Regions from separate parts of the Corynebacterium sp. LaCa_23 genome, predicted to be linked through region 2. Evidence: predicted binding sites of a transcription regulator. Region 2 holds the regulator's gene; the other holds the start of a gene.
The links. Region 2 encodes LexA, which represses DNA repair genes until DNA is damaged. Its sites were predicted from a motif close to CGAACANNTGTTCG; they were not measured.

Region 1: ACP8IT_RS08255 (SAV_6107 family HEPN domain-containing protein) is a predicted target of LexA. The motif match lies at 2,571-2,584, and genes of this name have one in related genera.

Annotation. Positions count from the first base shown of each region.
Region 1 is NZ_CP190825.1:1,717,701-1,725,624, reverse strand. It holds gene ACP8IT_RS08270 (alpha-(1->6)-mannopyranosyltransferase A) at 1-742, opposite strand, end outside; gene ACP8IT_RS08265 (polyprenyl synthetase family protein) at 751-1,830, opposite strand; gene ACP8IT_RS08260 (GNAT family N-acetyltransferase) at 1,882-2,436, opposite strand; gene ACP8IT_RS08255 (SAV_6107 family HEPN domain-containing protein) at 2,672-3,115, shown strand; gene ACP8IT_RS08250 (DUF3040 domain-containing protein) at 3,246-3,647, shown strand; gene mraZ (division/cell wall cluster transcriptional repressor MraZ) at 4,088-4,522, shown strand; gene rsmH (16S rRNA (cytosine(1402)-N(4))-methyltransferase RsmH) at 4,691-5,731, shown strand; gene ftsL (cell division protein FtsL) at 5,728-6,558, shown strand; gene ACP8IT_RS08230 (peptidoglycan D,D-transpeptidase FtsI family protein) at 6,770-7,924, shown strand, end outside.
Region 2 is NZ_CP190825.1:1,516,004-1,523,927, reverse strand. It holds gene ptsP (phosphoenolpyruvate--protein phosphotransferase) at 1-1,356, shown strand, start outside; gene ACP8IT_RS07325 (DeoR/GlpR family DNA-binding transcription regulator) at 1,426-2,208, opposite strand; gene lexA (transcriptional repressor LexA) at 2,692-3,402, opposite strand; gene ACP8IT_RS07315 (hypothetical protein) at 3,656-4,060, shown strand; gene nrdR (transcriptional regulator NrdR) at 4,268-4,726, shown strand; gene hrpA (ATP-dependent RNA helicase HrpA) at 4,919-7,924, opposite strand, start outside.

The sequences.
Region 1 (7,924 bases), 200 kb from region 2:
GCCCCAACGACACCAGGCCGACCATGAGGGATTCATTGTGCATGCCACCGATAAGGTGCAAGATGATGACTGGGTTGGCAACGCCGATCCACAGCGCGACCGCCGGATCCGCGCCGAGCTTTCGGGCGATCCGCGGGACCGTCCACGCAATAAGGACAAAGCCTGATAGCGAAAGCAGCTTATAGATGATGATGCCGACGGTGACATTATCGCCCACGACGGTGGTGACGATTTTGCCAATCCACAGGTGCAGCGGTCCATACGGGGTGGTGGTATTGCGCCAGTCTTGTGAGACCTCGAGCAGGAAGGGCCCGGGGTTGACGGCGGCGCCCTCGGTATAGGGGTCGAATCCATCGCGGACCATGGCGCCCTGCATGAGGTAGGAATACACGTCCCTGGAAGCCATAGGGCCGGCGAAGAGCAGTGGGGTGACCCATGCGATAAGGATGCGTTGTAACTCGCGTACCCCTCCCTCCGGGCGCGGGTGTTTAAGCTGCTTGCGAATAATCATGCGCCCGGCAAGCACCCAGGCGGCGGCGAGGAGGAAAATGCCCACCCAATACAACACCAACCCGAGGTTGCGCCCGTGACCATACGATAAGAATCCGATATTGAGCGCTTCGAGCACGCCGCCGCGGTTGCGGGTTGAGCCGCCAGAAAAAGACGAGAAAAGGAGCACGCACGAGGCCACGAGGCCCAGCGGGAGCGCGCGGGGGACTGGCAAGGAGTAGGTATTGGCCACGGTGATACCTACTTTTGGCGCGTCGTCGCCTGAATGGCTAGGTGTTCTAGCGTTTCGGTGATCTGCGGATCCACGTTCGCCGCACGCAGATGAGCCAACCCGGATTCCGTCAACGCGGTAATGCGGCGCTCAATCTCATCCGGGGCGCCGGAATCCGCAATGATTTGGGACAGGCGCAGCAGGTCCTGCGTATCGGAGGTACGGCCGATGAATTTCCGCAGGGTAGCGGCGGCGCTGGGGTCGCGTTCATCGGCGCGCTGGAGTGCTAAGGCGAGAAGCTCCGTGCGCTTGCCTTCCCGCAAATCGTCGCCGGCAGGCTTGCCGGTAATCGCGGGATCCCCAAAGACCCCCAGTTGGTCATCGCGCAGCTGATACGCAATGCCGATATCGTGCCCATAACCGCGGAAAGCCGAGATTAATTCCTCGCTCGCCCCCGCGATGGCAGCGCCCAAATGCAGGGGCCGCTCGATGGTATAGGCGGCGGTTTTATAGCGATTGACGGAATTGCTCAGCGCCACCGACTCTGAACCGGCCGCCTCGAGGGAAATATCGAGCAACTGACCGCCCAAAACCTCGGTGCGCATTCCCCGCCAGGGCTCGCGCGCACGCTGCAAAGCCTCCGGGCTGAGCCCAGAATCCTGAAACATATCCTCGGCATAAACCAGCGCAAAATCGCCCACCAAGATGGCCACGGACGTGCCAAAGAATTCCGGATCCCCTAAGAAATCGGACTCCCGGTGAAGGCGCTCTGCTTCCCGATGCACCGTCGGTTTCCCACGCCTCGTATTCGACGCGTCAATGATGTCATCGTGGATAAGCGCGCAGGCTTGGATGAACTCCAGCGAGGATGCCGCGCGCAGCATCGCCTCTGGGGATTCCGAACCACGGCCGGCGGCGAGGTAGCCCGCCCACGCATACATGGGGCGCACCCTTTTCCCGCCATCGAGGACGAATGATTCCAAAAAGCTCATAGCGGTACTGACCGGGGCGCCGATTTCTGCCACGTGATCCCGGCGCTGGTCCAAGAAGATGGCCAGTTTTTCGCGCACCGCGCCGGGGATATCCGCAAGCTCAGGAATATTCGTCATAGTCACACCTCCACACGATACCGCCTTGGGCCGAGAAGAAATAACACAGGTTTATAGCGGCAGGACCACTCCCAAAATGGCAAAGGGTCGGGGATCCGCGGGGTAGCGATGGTGGCGCACGACATCAAAGAAGCCCACAGACCGGTAGAGGCGAAAAGCCCCGTTGGCTTCCTGTGGTGCTTCCGGCGTTGACAATAAGGCAAATCGGGCAGGGATATTCCATAGCAGCCCTTCTAGTAGCTGCCTGCCTAAACCGTGTCCTTGAAAAGACGGCAACACGTGTACTTCGGCCACCTCAAAATAGCTGCGCAGCATGCTCCATTCGGACTCGGTTGGCCCGCCATTGCGGCGCAGGGCACGGCGTAGCTCGGAATCCCACCAAGTATCTGGTGAGCCCAAAAATCCATAGGCCACTCCCACGACGCCATTGTCATGCGCAGCAATAAGCGCTGTAAACCCGGGCTGCATGGAATCCGCCCGCCAATTGTCCACGCTGCGCGAAAACGTGACCGGGTCATATCCCATGGCCTCGATGTAGATCTCCACGAGTTGGGGAGCCAGCATAGAGAACTCTTGCGGGGTTAAGCGGCGGATTTCGAAACTCACGGTATCTATCACACCAGATACGCATGTCCACCGGCGGACAAGGGTGGGGGCGGGGTTATTCCATCGAACCCCAAGGGATTTCGAACTGTGTTCGATTTATAGGCATTTGTTACTGGTAAAACTCTTGAGTAATTCGAACAGGTGAACTAGAATAGGGGGTAGATGTCCGGTTGGCTACTTAAAGTGAGCGGCAATCGAACACGGTTAGTTATTAGCACAGTACAGGAGAAAAACAATGGCACAGATTATTTCGGCAACGCAGTCCCGCTCTGCCGGTCGCTTTGCTGGCAAGCAGGGCGCGAAGCGGGCCCACTTTCTTTTCCAGGCTCGCGAGCTTCTGGATCGGGCGAGGGGATATGCGGCGGATGGTCGCTTTGACCAGGCGCTGGAGGTGGCTTATCAGTCCGCATTGCGTACGGCGGGTGCGCGAGTAGCTGTATCGGTGGTCTCTCGCCGCCGGCGTCTGCCAACGAGCGCGTGGGACCGCTTGGCTTTGGTGGGGGCCGAGGAAAAGCAGTGGGCCGAGGCTTTTAAGTCCTACTCTCGTACCCGTGCCCGGGTGGCGTCTGGCTTGGATGCAACGCCGGATGAGGAATATGTCTACGGGTTAATGCAGCAGGCGGCGCAATTTTTAGATGAGAGTGAAGCCGAGACGATTCTGGGATCCTTTGCGGCATAGCAGCAGCATAGCGGCGCCATAATCACTGTTGAGGGGAATAACTACCTTTTGGGGAACATACTGGTTACTCTGGACGTTAGTATTGGTAGAAGATATATCGGCCGAAGCCCAGTCCCTAGTTGGAGGAAAAGTGTCTCTTTCTGAGCAGGAGCAACGCACGCTCCGTGAAATAGAGGAATCGTTATTAGCGGACGATCCTAAATTTGGCGCTTCTGTGTCTGAATCTACCTCGATCGGCGGTTCCGGCGGCGCAGTTACGCTGCGTGGGATTGCGCTCATCGTGGTTGGTCTGTGCATGCTTGTTGGCGGCGTGGCCTTGGCGCAGCAAAGCTTGTGGTTTATTGCGTTGTCCATCGCCGGGTTCTTAGTCATGTTCGCTTCCGGCGTGTGGATGCTCCGGGGCGATCGGCCTGCTGGTGGCGGAAAGAAAAAGTCCACCAATGGGCGGTCAAAGAAGGCAGCCTCGTCTCGTAATAGTGGAGTAGGCAGCAAGCTGGAAGAAAACTTCCGTCGGCGCTTTGAGGAAAGCTAGCCGCGAACTTTCCATTTCCCCAGTCACTAGGAAGGGTGGCTGGGGATTTTTTATGCCTTACCAAAATTCCCCACTTTGCCCCACCTTCTGACCAAAACCGCGGCGCGGTGGGGGATTGTGGGTGGTAGAGGACAGTAGCAGGTCCAATATGCAGGCATTGCGCTGTATGTGGTGTATGAGGTGGGGCGATCTTGATGTTGTAAGTGGGTCTAAAGGGGTGGATTTTCGGGGTTGTCAAGGTGGGGCGCGGGATTTCTCCCCACCGGAAAAACACCCTTTTAACTGCGCATACTTTTTGTGTTGCTGAGAATATGGCGATTTAAGTGGGGCATGTGGGGGAAAGTGGGGTAGAGTGGGGCACAGCGGAGGAATGGGGTTGAAAAACTCTCTTCTGACGTGAGGAAATCCGGAGTTGTCGAGTGAGGAAGGTGGACGCCGGGATGTTTCTCGGAACCTACACTCCGAAACTTGATGACAAAGGGCGCTTAACGCTTCCTGCAAAATTTCGCGACGAGCTCGCCGGTGGCCTGATGGTTACCAAGGGGCAGGACCATTCTTTGGCCGTGTACCCGCGCGAAGAGTTCGCCGAACGCGCACGGAAGGCTGCGGCGGTTTCTCGAACCAATCCGGAAGCGCGCGCTTTCATTCGTAACTTGGCTGCAAGTGCGGACGAACAGCGGCCCGACGGGCATGGTCGCATCACCTTGTCCGCAGGCCACCGTGAGTACGCGGGTTTGTCCAAAGAGTGCGTGGTGGTTGGCTCGGTAGATTTCCTCGAAATTTGGGATGCAGCCGCGTGGGCTGAGTATCAATCGCAAACTGAAGATGCTTATTCGGCAGCAGATGCCGATGACGTACTTGCGGGCTTGCTGTAAGCGCCCGCATTTCGAGTGCGTGTAAGGACTCTGTCCGAGGCGGATGATTCTGGTGTACTTCCCCGATATCAGAAACCTGCCTCGGACAGGGCCCTATATGCACTCGTCGTGCTTTCCACGATAGGAAGTCCTGCACAGCGGAAATAAGAAAGGGGGATGCGGGGAGACATGGCTACAACTAACCTTAATTACGATGTGGCGGATAACCACGGCCATGTGCCGGTCATGCGCGAGCGCATGGCAGAGCTCCTGCGCCCCGGGGTAAAGTCTGCGGGCTCGCAGGCTGTGCTTGTCGATGCCACGTTGGGTGCCGGCGGCCACAGCGCGTACTTCCTCCAGACCTTTCCGCAGGCACGCGTTATCGGTGTGGACCGCGATGAGCAGGCATTGCAGAATGCTTCGGCGAGGCTAGAGCCCTTCAGCCCGCGTTTTTGCGCGGTCAATGCACGCTTCGATGAGCTGGGTACCGCCATTGCCCAGGGCGAGGGCGATATCTTTGATGCTGCCCGCGCCCACGGTATTGCGGGAGCCCTGTTTGATTTGGGCGTTTCTTCCATGCAGCTGGATCAGGCAGAGCGCGGCTTTGCCTATAAGACGGATGCACCGCTGGATATGCGTATGGATCCGAGCCACGGACTTACCGCCGCTGATGTGCTCAATACGTATTCGCACGGGGACTTGGCGCGGATTCTCAAGACTTATGGTGACGAGCGCTTTGCGGGCAAGATTGCCTCCGCCGTGCTCAAGGAGCGCGAGAAGGAACCATTTAGCACCTCGGGCCGCTTGGTTGAGCTTTTATACTCGACCATCCCGGCGGCAACGCGCCGCACGGGTGGGCACCCGGCAAAGCGTACGTTCCAGGCGCTGCGGGTAGAGGTCAACCGCGAGTTGGAGGCCATTGAAAATGTGCTTCCCGTCATCACCAGTGCGCTATCTATTGGGGCGCGCGCGGTCTTTATGAGCTACCAGTCCTTGGAAGACCGCCTCGTAAAGGCAGCATTCAAGGAGTTATCTACGTCCACCACGCCTGCTGGCTTGCCGATGGACCTGCCGGGCACCGCACCGGAATTCGCCACGGTCACCCGTGGGGCCGAAAAGGCATCTCAGGCGGAAGTAGAAGAAAATTCCCGCGCCGCGTCGGTGCGCGTGCGCGCCCTTGAACGTCTTGAAGGCACGCCAGAATTTTTACCACCGGGAGGCAAGAAATGAGCACCATCCCACGCCGAAACCAGCACTTGACGGACAGCCGCGACAGAGAGGCCACTCGCAGCATGGGCGCCAGCCGAGACTTCACCACCGGAATCGACACCGGAGCGCCTACCGCTGTGCGCGAGCGCACAGCCACTAGGGCTACCGGGAAAACGGTGCGCCGGACGGCTCCTAGCCGTACCCGGGTTCCGCACCGCGGGGCGAAGCGGCTTGGTTCGAAGCAGGTCGTCAGCTTCCGCGGCCGGCGGGTGCAACAGCAGACGAAGCAGAATAATGCTTTTACCCGCGTTGCAGTCTTGGCCGTTACCTTGGTCATCGGCGGGGTAGCGCTGGCCATGTGGCTATCTGGTTTGTCCACCTCGCAGACGTTTAAAATTCAGCAGCTGACGGTGCAGGAATCGCAGTTGGAAAACCAGATTGAGTCGCTCAACCGAGACGCAGAAAACTTAAGCTCCTCGGCGGATATTGCCCGCCGCGCGGATGAATTGGGCATGGCCGTGCCCAAGCAACCCGGCGTGACGGAGGTCGGCGGGGATGGCGAGATCATCGCCAAGCGCGAAGGCACCCCGGATACGGAAAAGCTTATCGATGTCAACGGTGAACCCATCCGCCCAGGCCAAGCCTCTAGCGACCCGAAGGATACGGAGGGAATGTCTGATTCCCTGAACGCCGTGCCGCGCGGGCAGCAGCAACATGCCCGCGGCAACGATGCGGACGAGAACCGGGATGAGCAACGCGGCGGCGATGACGCCGATAATCGCGATAGCGCAGACGATAATCGCCCCAACCTTCCCGCCCGCGCGCCGTACACCAGCCAGGCTGATTAAATGGACAGAATAAGTGGTGAAATTCTCTGTGCTCGCGCGTGGTAGCGCGGGCATTGCCCATCTTGTAGGGCACAATCGATACACGCAAGAACCTGTGGCGGCGAAGGGAAGGTGACTGAGCACCGTGACTGCACCGAATAATGGTGGCAACCGTGGGTACCGTCCGCGGCCGCGCCGCGCTGCTAGCTCTGTTGTGCCCCAAAAAGCGATCATGCGCCAGCGCCTGCGCATCATTTTGACCTGTGTTGTCGTCGCCACCGTCGCCTTGGGCGGGCGCCTTGCTTGGGTCCAATTAGTCTGGGGCCCGGACCTTGCGGCGAAGGCCGTCACCCAGCGCGAACGCGTCTATATTGATCCTGCCCGCAGGGGAGAGATCCTGGACCGGGATGGCCAGCGTTTGGCCTATACAATGAAGTCTCGTTCCTTGACTGTCTCTCCCACGCGCCTGCGCGATGAGCTCAAAGAGCAGGCGAAGATGGAAGCCACGTCCGAGGGGAAACTCGAGGGCATGGATGAGAGCAAAAAAGATGAGTACCTCACCAAACAAATGGAGGACAAACTCAAGGAGATGGCTGAGGGCATTCCGAAGATGATTGAGGATTCGGGTGCTTCTGCCTCCAAGGTCGATGCGAACGATATTAAAAACAAGCTCAAGGCCGATACGCAGTACGAGGTCTTGGTCCGCAATGTGGATCCGGATGTCGCCGTAGAGATTTCCAATAAGTACCACGGTGTGGCGGCTGACCGGCAAGACATCCGCCAGTACCCGAACGGGGCGATTGCAGAAAACGTCGTGGGCAAGGTCTCTATGGATGGCCACGGCCAATTCGGCTTTGAGGCGGCCCGCGATACCGAATTGACCGGCATCGATGGGCAGTCCACGGAGGATGTGTCCACCGATGGGCAGGTCATTCCCGGCACCCTGCGCGATGTCGTGGATGCCGTCGATGGCCGCGATGTCACCCTCACCCTGGATTTGGATCTGCAGACCTACGTCCAGCAAAAGCTGGAAAAGGCCAAGGCCAATTCCCAGGCGGAGGGTGCCGAGGCCGTGGTGCTTGATGCCGCGACCGGCCAGGTGCTCGCCATGGCTAATACCGATACGGTGGATCCGAATAAGAATATCGAAGACCAGCTCAAGGAGGGCAAGGACTTCGAGAACCGCAGCATCTCCCACCCCTATGAGCCGGGTTCCGTTGCCAAGATAGTGACGGCGGCGGCAGCTCTGCAGGAGGGTATTACCACTCCGGATGAGGTGCACCAGGTTCCAGGCTCCATCGACATGGCCGGCGTGACCGTCAACGATGCCTGGCCTCACGGTACCGAGCCGTATACCACCACCGGCATCTTTGGTAAGTCCTCCAAC
Region 2 (7,924 bases):
GATAAGTTCGTCACCATGTTTGAGGCGGCCGGCGGCGTCATGGCCGAGCGCACCACCGATCTGAAGGACGTGCGCGACCGCGTCATCGCCCAGCTGCGCGGCGAGCAGGAGCCTGGTTTGCCCATGGTGGAGGGCCAAGCGGTGCTTTTTGCCGATGACCTCGCGCCCGCCGATACTGCCACCCTGGATACCGCGCATATTCGCGCGCTCGTTACCGAGCTGGGCGGGCCCACCAGCCACACCGCGATCATCGCCCGCCAGCTCGATATTCCGTGCATCGTCGCCGTGGGAAATAAGCTGCGGGAGATTGAAAGCGGCACGCTGGTCTTCGTCGACGGTGCGCTTGGAACCGTGACGCTGGGTGCGGACGAGGAAGAATCCACCAAGGCGGTCGCGGAATACCGCGAGCGCGCCGCCCGCGTTGCCGAATGGACTGGACCAGCGCAAACCAAGGACGGCCACCGCGTGCAGCTTTTGGCCAACGTGGCCGACGGCAACGCCGCCCGCATTGCCTCCGACTCGCAGGCAGAGGGGATTGGCCTCTACCGCACGGAGCTGTCGTTTCTGTCCGCGAGCGAGGAGCCTTCCGTTGACGAGCAGGCAAAGATTTACAGAAAGGTCTTCAACGCCTACCCCGATTCCAAGGTCGTGGTGCGCACCTTGGATGCTGGCTCCGATAAGCCGATTTCTTATGCCACGCTGTCCTCTGAGGAGAACCCGGCATTGGGTGTGCGCGGCCTGCGCATTGCCCGCGATAATGAGTCCCTGTTGACGCGCCAGTTGGACGCCATCGCCCAGGCCGCGGAGTCCCGCGGCGACGATGCCGAAACCTGGGTCATGGCACCGATGGTGGCGACGTCGAAGGAAGCCCAGTGGTTTGCGGAGCTGTGCCGGGAGCGCGGCCTGACCGCGGGCGCGATGATTGAGGTGCCCGCAGCAGCGCTGATGGCAGATAAGATCATGCCGCATCTGGACTTCGTATCCATCGGCACCAATGACCTCACCCAGTACACGATGGCCGCTGACCGCCTGTCACCGCAGCTTGCGTACCTCACCGACCCCTGGCAGCCGGCCGTGCTGCGGCTTATCCAGCACACCTGCATTGCGGGGCACGAATACAACGTACCGGTTGGCGTGTGCGGCGAGGCCGCGGCCGATCCGCTATTGGCCTGCGTATTGACCGGCCTAGGCGTCAACTCCTTGTCTGCTGCATCGACCGCAGTCGCCGGCGTTGGTGCCCAATTGGCCGAGCTGACCTTTGACCAGTGCCAACAGCTTGCCGATGCCGCCCTCAACTCCGAAGGCCCATCCGCCGCCCGCGCCGCAGCGATGGAGCAGGTAGAAAAGTTCAACTAACGGCAAAAGGTTTCGCCCTCCCTGCCTAGATGTCAACGTAGGGAGGGCGAAGTCGTGCGCATGCTGGAGCTATTCGCTGGCGAGCACGACATCGATCTCTCGCTCGCGCAGGGCATCGACGAAGGATTCCGGCGCGCCGGAATCGGTGATGACGACATCGATATCTGCAATGGAGGCGAAGCTCACCAAGTAGTCGTTGCCCAATTTGCTGGAATCACACATGACCACGACCTTGTGGGCATTCGTGACGAAGGCAGATTTGATGGCTGCTTCTTGGGAATCGGCCGTCGACAAGCCGTGGTCGAGGGTTAGGGCATTGGTGCCGATGAAGGCGACATCGGCACGCATGAGCGCCATGGTGCGCAAGGCTGTATCGCCGACGACGGCCTGGGTGATAGCACGTACGGTCCCACCGAGGAGCTGGACATCGGGAACGCCGCTATTGGCTAGCGACAGTGCGATGGGCAGGCTATTGGAGACGATATTGAACTGCGCCTGCGGGTATTGCTGGCTGATAAGCTCGGCAAAGGTATTAATTGTGGTGCCGGCGTCAAGGAATATGCTGCCGCCGCCAGGGGGAAGGAAATCGAGCGCGGCGTGCGCGATGGCGGCCTTGGCCCCAGACGCGGAACGTTGGCGGGTATCGAGGGTGAGCTCCGCGGTCTGGAACGCCTGCGAAGCCACGGCGCCGCCGTGCACGCGGTGGACAACGCCCTCACGATCCAGTACGGCTAGGTCGCGCCGAATGGTTTCAGCAGTCACCTCGAAACGCTCTGATAAATCGGTTACGTTAACGCGACCCTCAACTGCAGTTTGGGACGCGATCTGGCGGCGTCGCTCCTCTGCGTACACGGACCCTCCTTGCTCCTCGCCTTCGGCCGGGCGGTTACTCCATCTGCGAATGCAGGCGCTCGGTGAAAGCTAACTGATGTGGGATTTCTCCCTCCATTGTGTCAAAATTCGGCGGTAATCGGACGAAAACAAAAATTAAGGTGTGCGCTGTTGTCTGGTTTGGGATAAAAGCCGCAGGTCAGTCAGCTTTATTTGCCCTAGTTGAAAGCCAACCCTAGTAGCGCTTAACTTACGGATCCGTTATTTCGGGGGTGCTTTCTCAATAAACCCCGCGCGCTTAAGTTGGCTTTTTGGGGCGCGATTGCGAGGCAGAAAGGCGTGGAATGCGTTAAAACTCGTATGGCCCTGCTCCCTATGCGGGGAACAGGGCAGCGTACGAAGTGCAAAGAGCGGGTTTCAAGAAAGCGGGCGCAGAGTGTCGGCGGCGACAACAACCGCAGGCGAACACCCGCGTGCGGCTTGGTTAAAGTAGCTGGCCGGGGCCTAGAGTTTGCGGAAGACGGATACTACCTTGCCCATAATTTCCGCATCATCGCCGTTGATGGGCGGATAGGCATCGTTGTGCGGAAGGAGCCATACGCCAGAGGAATCGCGGTGGAATTCCTTGACGGTGGCCTCGGAGCCATCGAGAAGCGCGGCGACAAACTCGCCTTCCTCAGCCACCGATTGCGACCGGATGATGACCCAGTCGCCGTTGAGGATGCCGGCATCCTGCATGGAATCGCCCACGACCTGCAGCATATAAAGCTCTCCTCCGCCGACGACCTCGTCTGGCATGGGGAAATACGTGTCGATATTTTCCTCTGCAGTGATTGGTGCACCGGCGGCGATGCGGCCAACGACGGGAATATAAGCTACGGCGGCAGACTCTTCAGGGCCGCGGGCAGAGGTATCGGGGACGTCCTTAGCCTTGCGGCCCGGCTTCTTTTCGGCGTCGTCAGTGTTGAGGTGGCGTACGTCGACCGCGCGGGGTTTATTGGGATCGCGGCGCAAGAAGCCCTTTTCCTCCAGTTGCTTGAGCTGATAGGCCACGGACGAGGTGGATTGCAGGCCGGCGGCGTCACCAATTTCGCGGATGCTGGGCGGGTAACCGCGGAGCATCACTGCATCGCTGATGACGTTAAGGATGCGGCGTTGCCTTTCGGAAAGGGAGGCGTAATCGTTCTTTGCGGTGCTTGCTTTCTTGCGGCCCATGTGCGGCTCCTAGCTAAGGGGTCTGAGGTTCTGCGTTCATAGCTTGAAAAGGGACTGGGTGACACCTGCGTGCCATAACTCATTTGTAGCACGAAAAGTACAAGCGTTCGAGATTTACGCGAAAAACTGGACAGGTTTTTGAAGTGGTGCTATAAATCGAACATAGAACCAATCTCGAACACAGGAGCGACATTGAGCTCTTGTTGTGTCAAGGGGCCGCTTTAGACTTACGGCGGTCGTCGAAAGGAAAGCAATGTCTCAACTACTTCACTCTCGCAATAACATGGTCAAACAGCGCGCGGCACGTCCACAGATCGTCCCTTCAGCCGCTATTTGGGATATTGATGATCAAAGCTGGGGCGTGCAGCATTCTCCTTCCGAAAAGGGGGAAATCAGGACTTTAAATTCCGTATATCGAACGAACCGTGAAGGTTATTCGAATACGTGGACTGATGAACGTTCCTTACCTGATTTCGCGAACAGGCCGATGGAAGAAGACGATGCGCATAGTTCGCGCAAGAATTACCTCCTCGGTGCAGTATTTGGTGCTGCCGTATTTTTCGGCACGGTTGCCGGCGGGCTGATGGGTACGAGCGCTGAAACGCCGACTGATCCTGGCGCTTCGGTACAGCAAGTAGAAGCAGCGATCGGACAGTAGTGCTGCGTGTACAAAAGCAGGCACTTCGGGGGTTTAAGGCTTAGAGCCTTTTAGGCAGCAGCTTGTCTTCCCGGCCGCAGATAAGGCCCGCTTGCTTCACGGAGACAGGCACTCGAGTAGGAGGAGTCTGGCGCAATGGTGTCAGGTTTTTGGCTTGGCCGTGGGAGGTAAACTAAACCGAGAAGCTAAATTAGCGAAAGGACTAGTGTGTACTGCCCGTTTTGCCATAACGAACAATCCCGCGTTATTGACTCGCGCGTGGTTGATGCCGGCGCATCGATACGGCGCCGGCGGGAGTGTGCTTCCTGTAAGGGACGCTTCACCACTGTGGAAAAGGCCGTACTGCTGGTTGTTAAGAGAAATGGCCTCGCTGAGCCATTTAGCCGGGATAAACTCATTCGGGGGGTTAGGCGCGCATGCCAGGGTCGCGACGTTAGCGATGATGCCTTAAAAAAGTTGGCCCAAGAGGTTGAGGAAACGGTGCGGGGGCACGGGTCCTCGCAGGTAAACGCCAACGAAATCGGGCTAGCGATCCTTGAGCCGCTGCGTGACCTAGACGAGGTTGCATATCTGCGCTTTGCCTCGGTGTATAAATCATTCGAGAGCGCGGATGACTTTGAATCGGAGATTCGTTTGATGCGGCGGCGCGATCGCGGGGACCTTTAAACTGCGCAGTGTAGGACGATTTCTCAGCAGTTATACAGCCGTTCCTGCGCAGGATCGAAGCAGTCTTAACTGGCCTTTTGGGTGCATCGTTTCGTTAGGGCCTGCCCAATGTTTACGCCGCCGGCGGCCGAGTAAGCAGATTTTTAGCTTAGGTATGGCCGGCCGGGCGGCGGGAACGTGAGGTTGGGGTGACTAGCGCAATTTATCCACTGCCTTTTGGATCCTCCGCAGGGACACCGCGTGCGCCGTGCCGAGGCGCTGGGCAAATAGCGAGACCCGCAATTCCTCGATCATCCAGTGGATGTCCTTGACCTCGCGTGTCTTTTCGCGGCCCGCGGGGAGGTTTCGGAGGCGGTTTGCCAGGTAGGCCTTGGCGTTATCGACCTCGGCCTGGCGGTCGGCATCGCGATCCGGATCGAGCGACTTGTCCTCCAGACGGATGCGCATTGCCTGAATATAGCGGGGAAGGTGGCGCAGGTGCGTGGCTCCGTGCACGGTGATGGCATTCGGTGGAAGAAGGAAATTAAGTTGCTTTTCCATATCTTCGATGGCGGGACCATCCCACTGGGAAAGTTCGGCGCGGAGGTTGGAGTACTCAGCCAAGCCAGGCGCGATCGAGACTATTGATTGCCGCACGCGGCCGGGAACCTGTGGTTTCACGGTATCCTTGAGCTCGGTAAACGCCTCGGGGGAGCGCACGGGGCCGCCGACCTCGAGCATGAGGTCGCGGATCGCCGCGACGCGGGCGTCATTGACCAGGCCGTCGGCGCCGCCATGCTGATAAGAATCCACGGCGACGCGCTGCTGCAAGGGAAGCCCCTTGACCATTTGCGCGGTCGAGACGGAAATTTCGCGCATCAAAAGCGTGAGGGTGGTAGTGACCATGGCGGCATCGGCAGCTGCCTTGGTGGGATGAACCTTAAGCTCAACGCCTTCCTTGGTGGCCACCAACGCTGGGTAAGCGGTGACCTCGTGGCCATCGACGGTGGTGGTGATGGTCTCGTCAACGGTGCCGAGGGTATCGTCGGTCCACTCGCTGACCGCGGTGGATTCTGCGGTGCGGCTTACCCGTGAGACGGACGATTTAATGTGGCCGGCCTGGCGCTCGCGCAGGGCGGCAAGGTCCCTATCGGAATCGATGATGGTGCCACTCTTGTCGATGGCCGCGTAGTTCATCCGCAAATGGTCCGGCAGCTTGTCCGGTTGGAAGTCGGAGGCGTTGATGCCGTGCCCGCCGAGCTCGCGCAGGACATCGGCAAGCTGCTGGGTAAGGGGGCCTTCGAAGGGGATGAGGCGTTCCATGGCGCGCTCGGCAAATTCCGGGGCGGGCACGACGGTGCGCCGCAGGGCCTTGGGAAGGGAACGAATAAGCTCGTTGACGAGCTCGAATCGCAGGCCGGGAACGAGCCAATCGAAGCCTTCGATATCGAGGCCGGCAAGCATGGGAACGGGCACCATGACGGTGACGCCATCAAGGGGATCGCCGGGTTCGAATTTATAAGTCAGCTCGTAATCGATGGAGCCTTTGCGCCAGTGATCGGGGAAGGAGACTTCGGTGACGTCGTGGGAGTCATCGACAAGCGTGGCTGGATCGAAATTCAGCAGATCGGGTTCCTGGCGGCGCTTTTTCTTCCACCAGGAATCGAAATGACGGCCCGTGGTGACCTTGGCGGGAATGCGCTGGTCATAGAAATCAAAGAGGGTATCCTCATCCACGATGAGGCCGCGGCGGCGGGCCTTTTCCTCGTATTCGGCCGCCTCATCAAGGGCCTGCGCGTTTGCCTTGAGGAAGTGATGATGCGCATTCCACTCGCCGGCGATAAGCGCATTGCGGATGAACATATCGCGCGCCGCGACGGGGTCCACGCGGTGATATGGCACGGTACGGTCCGCGACGATGGGCACGCCGTAGAGCGTGGACTTCTGGTGCGCGATGGCGGCCGCGCGCTTGCGGGACCACGTGGGATCGGAATAGTTGTGTTTGAGCAGGTCCGCGCCGAGCTCTTCCACCCACGCCGGATCGATGGCGGCAACGTCGCGTGCCCAAAGCCGAGAGGTTTCGACGAGCTCTGCCGCCATGACGAACTCGGGTGGCTTTTTGGCCAAGGCGGAGCCTGGAAAGACAAGGAAGCGGGTATTGCGCGCGCCGTGGAACTCCTTGGAATTGCCGTCGCGGGCGCCGATATTGGACAGCAGGCCAGATAGCAGCGCGATGTGAATATCGTCGGAGCGGCGTTCGGTGCCTTCTTGGTAATCCCACCCCAGCTGCTTGGAGACGTCTTTGAGCTGGCGGACCAGGTCGAACCACTCGCGGATGCGCATGTAGTGGAGGAACTCCTGCTTCATGCGCTTGCGGAACCTATTGCCCGATTGCTCATTGCGGGTCTGTTTGATGTAATCCCACAACTTCAGCATGGACAAAAAGTCAGAGGTCTTGTCCTTAAAGCGCGCGTGCGCCTGATCGGCTTGCGCTTGGTACTCCAGCGGGCGTTCGCGCACGTCTTGGATGGTCATGGCGGCAACAATGACGATGACATCGTGGAGGCAGCCGTTGGTATGGGCCTCGATAAGCATGCGCGCCATGCGCGGATCGAGTGGGATGCGAGCCAAGTTGCGGCCGGTTTCGGTCAGCGCCGGTTTCTTGTGCTTGTCCTGGAGCGCACCGAGCTCGTGGAGGAGGTTGAGGCCATCGCGAATGGCCTTGAACTCGGGTGGCTGGAGGAAGGGGAATTGCTCGATATCGCCGAGCTTGAGCGAGACCATCTGCAAAATGACGCTGGCCAGGTTGGTGCGCAGGATTTCCGGATCAGTAAATTCCGGGCGGCTTTGAAAATCTTGCTCGCTATAGAGACGGATGGCGATGCCATCGGCGACGCGGCCGCACCTACCGGAGCGCTGGTTGGCAGAGGCCTGCGAAATGGGCTCGATGGGCAGGCGTTGCACCTTGGTGCGCGTGGAATAGCGCGAGATTCGCGCGGTGCCTGTATCCACGACGTAGCGGATTCCGGGTACGGTCAGCGAGGTTTCGGCGATATTGGTGGCCAAAACGATGCGCCTTCCGCGGTGATTGCTAAATACGCGGTGCTGGTCCTGGTTGGATAGGCGCCCGAAGAGGGGCGCGACCTCGACATTTTTCCATTTTTTGGCCTCGATTGTTTCCATGGCATCGCGGATATCGCGCTCGCCCGGGAAAAAGCA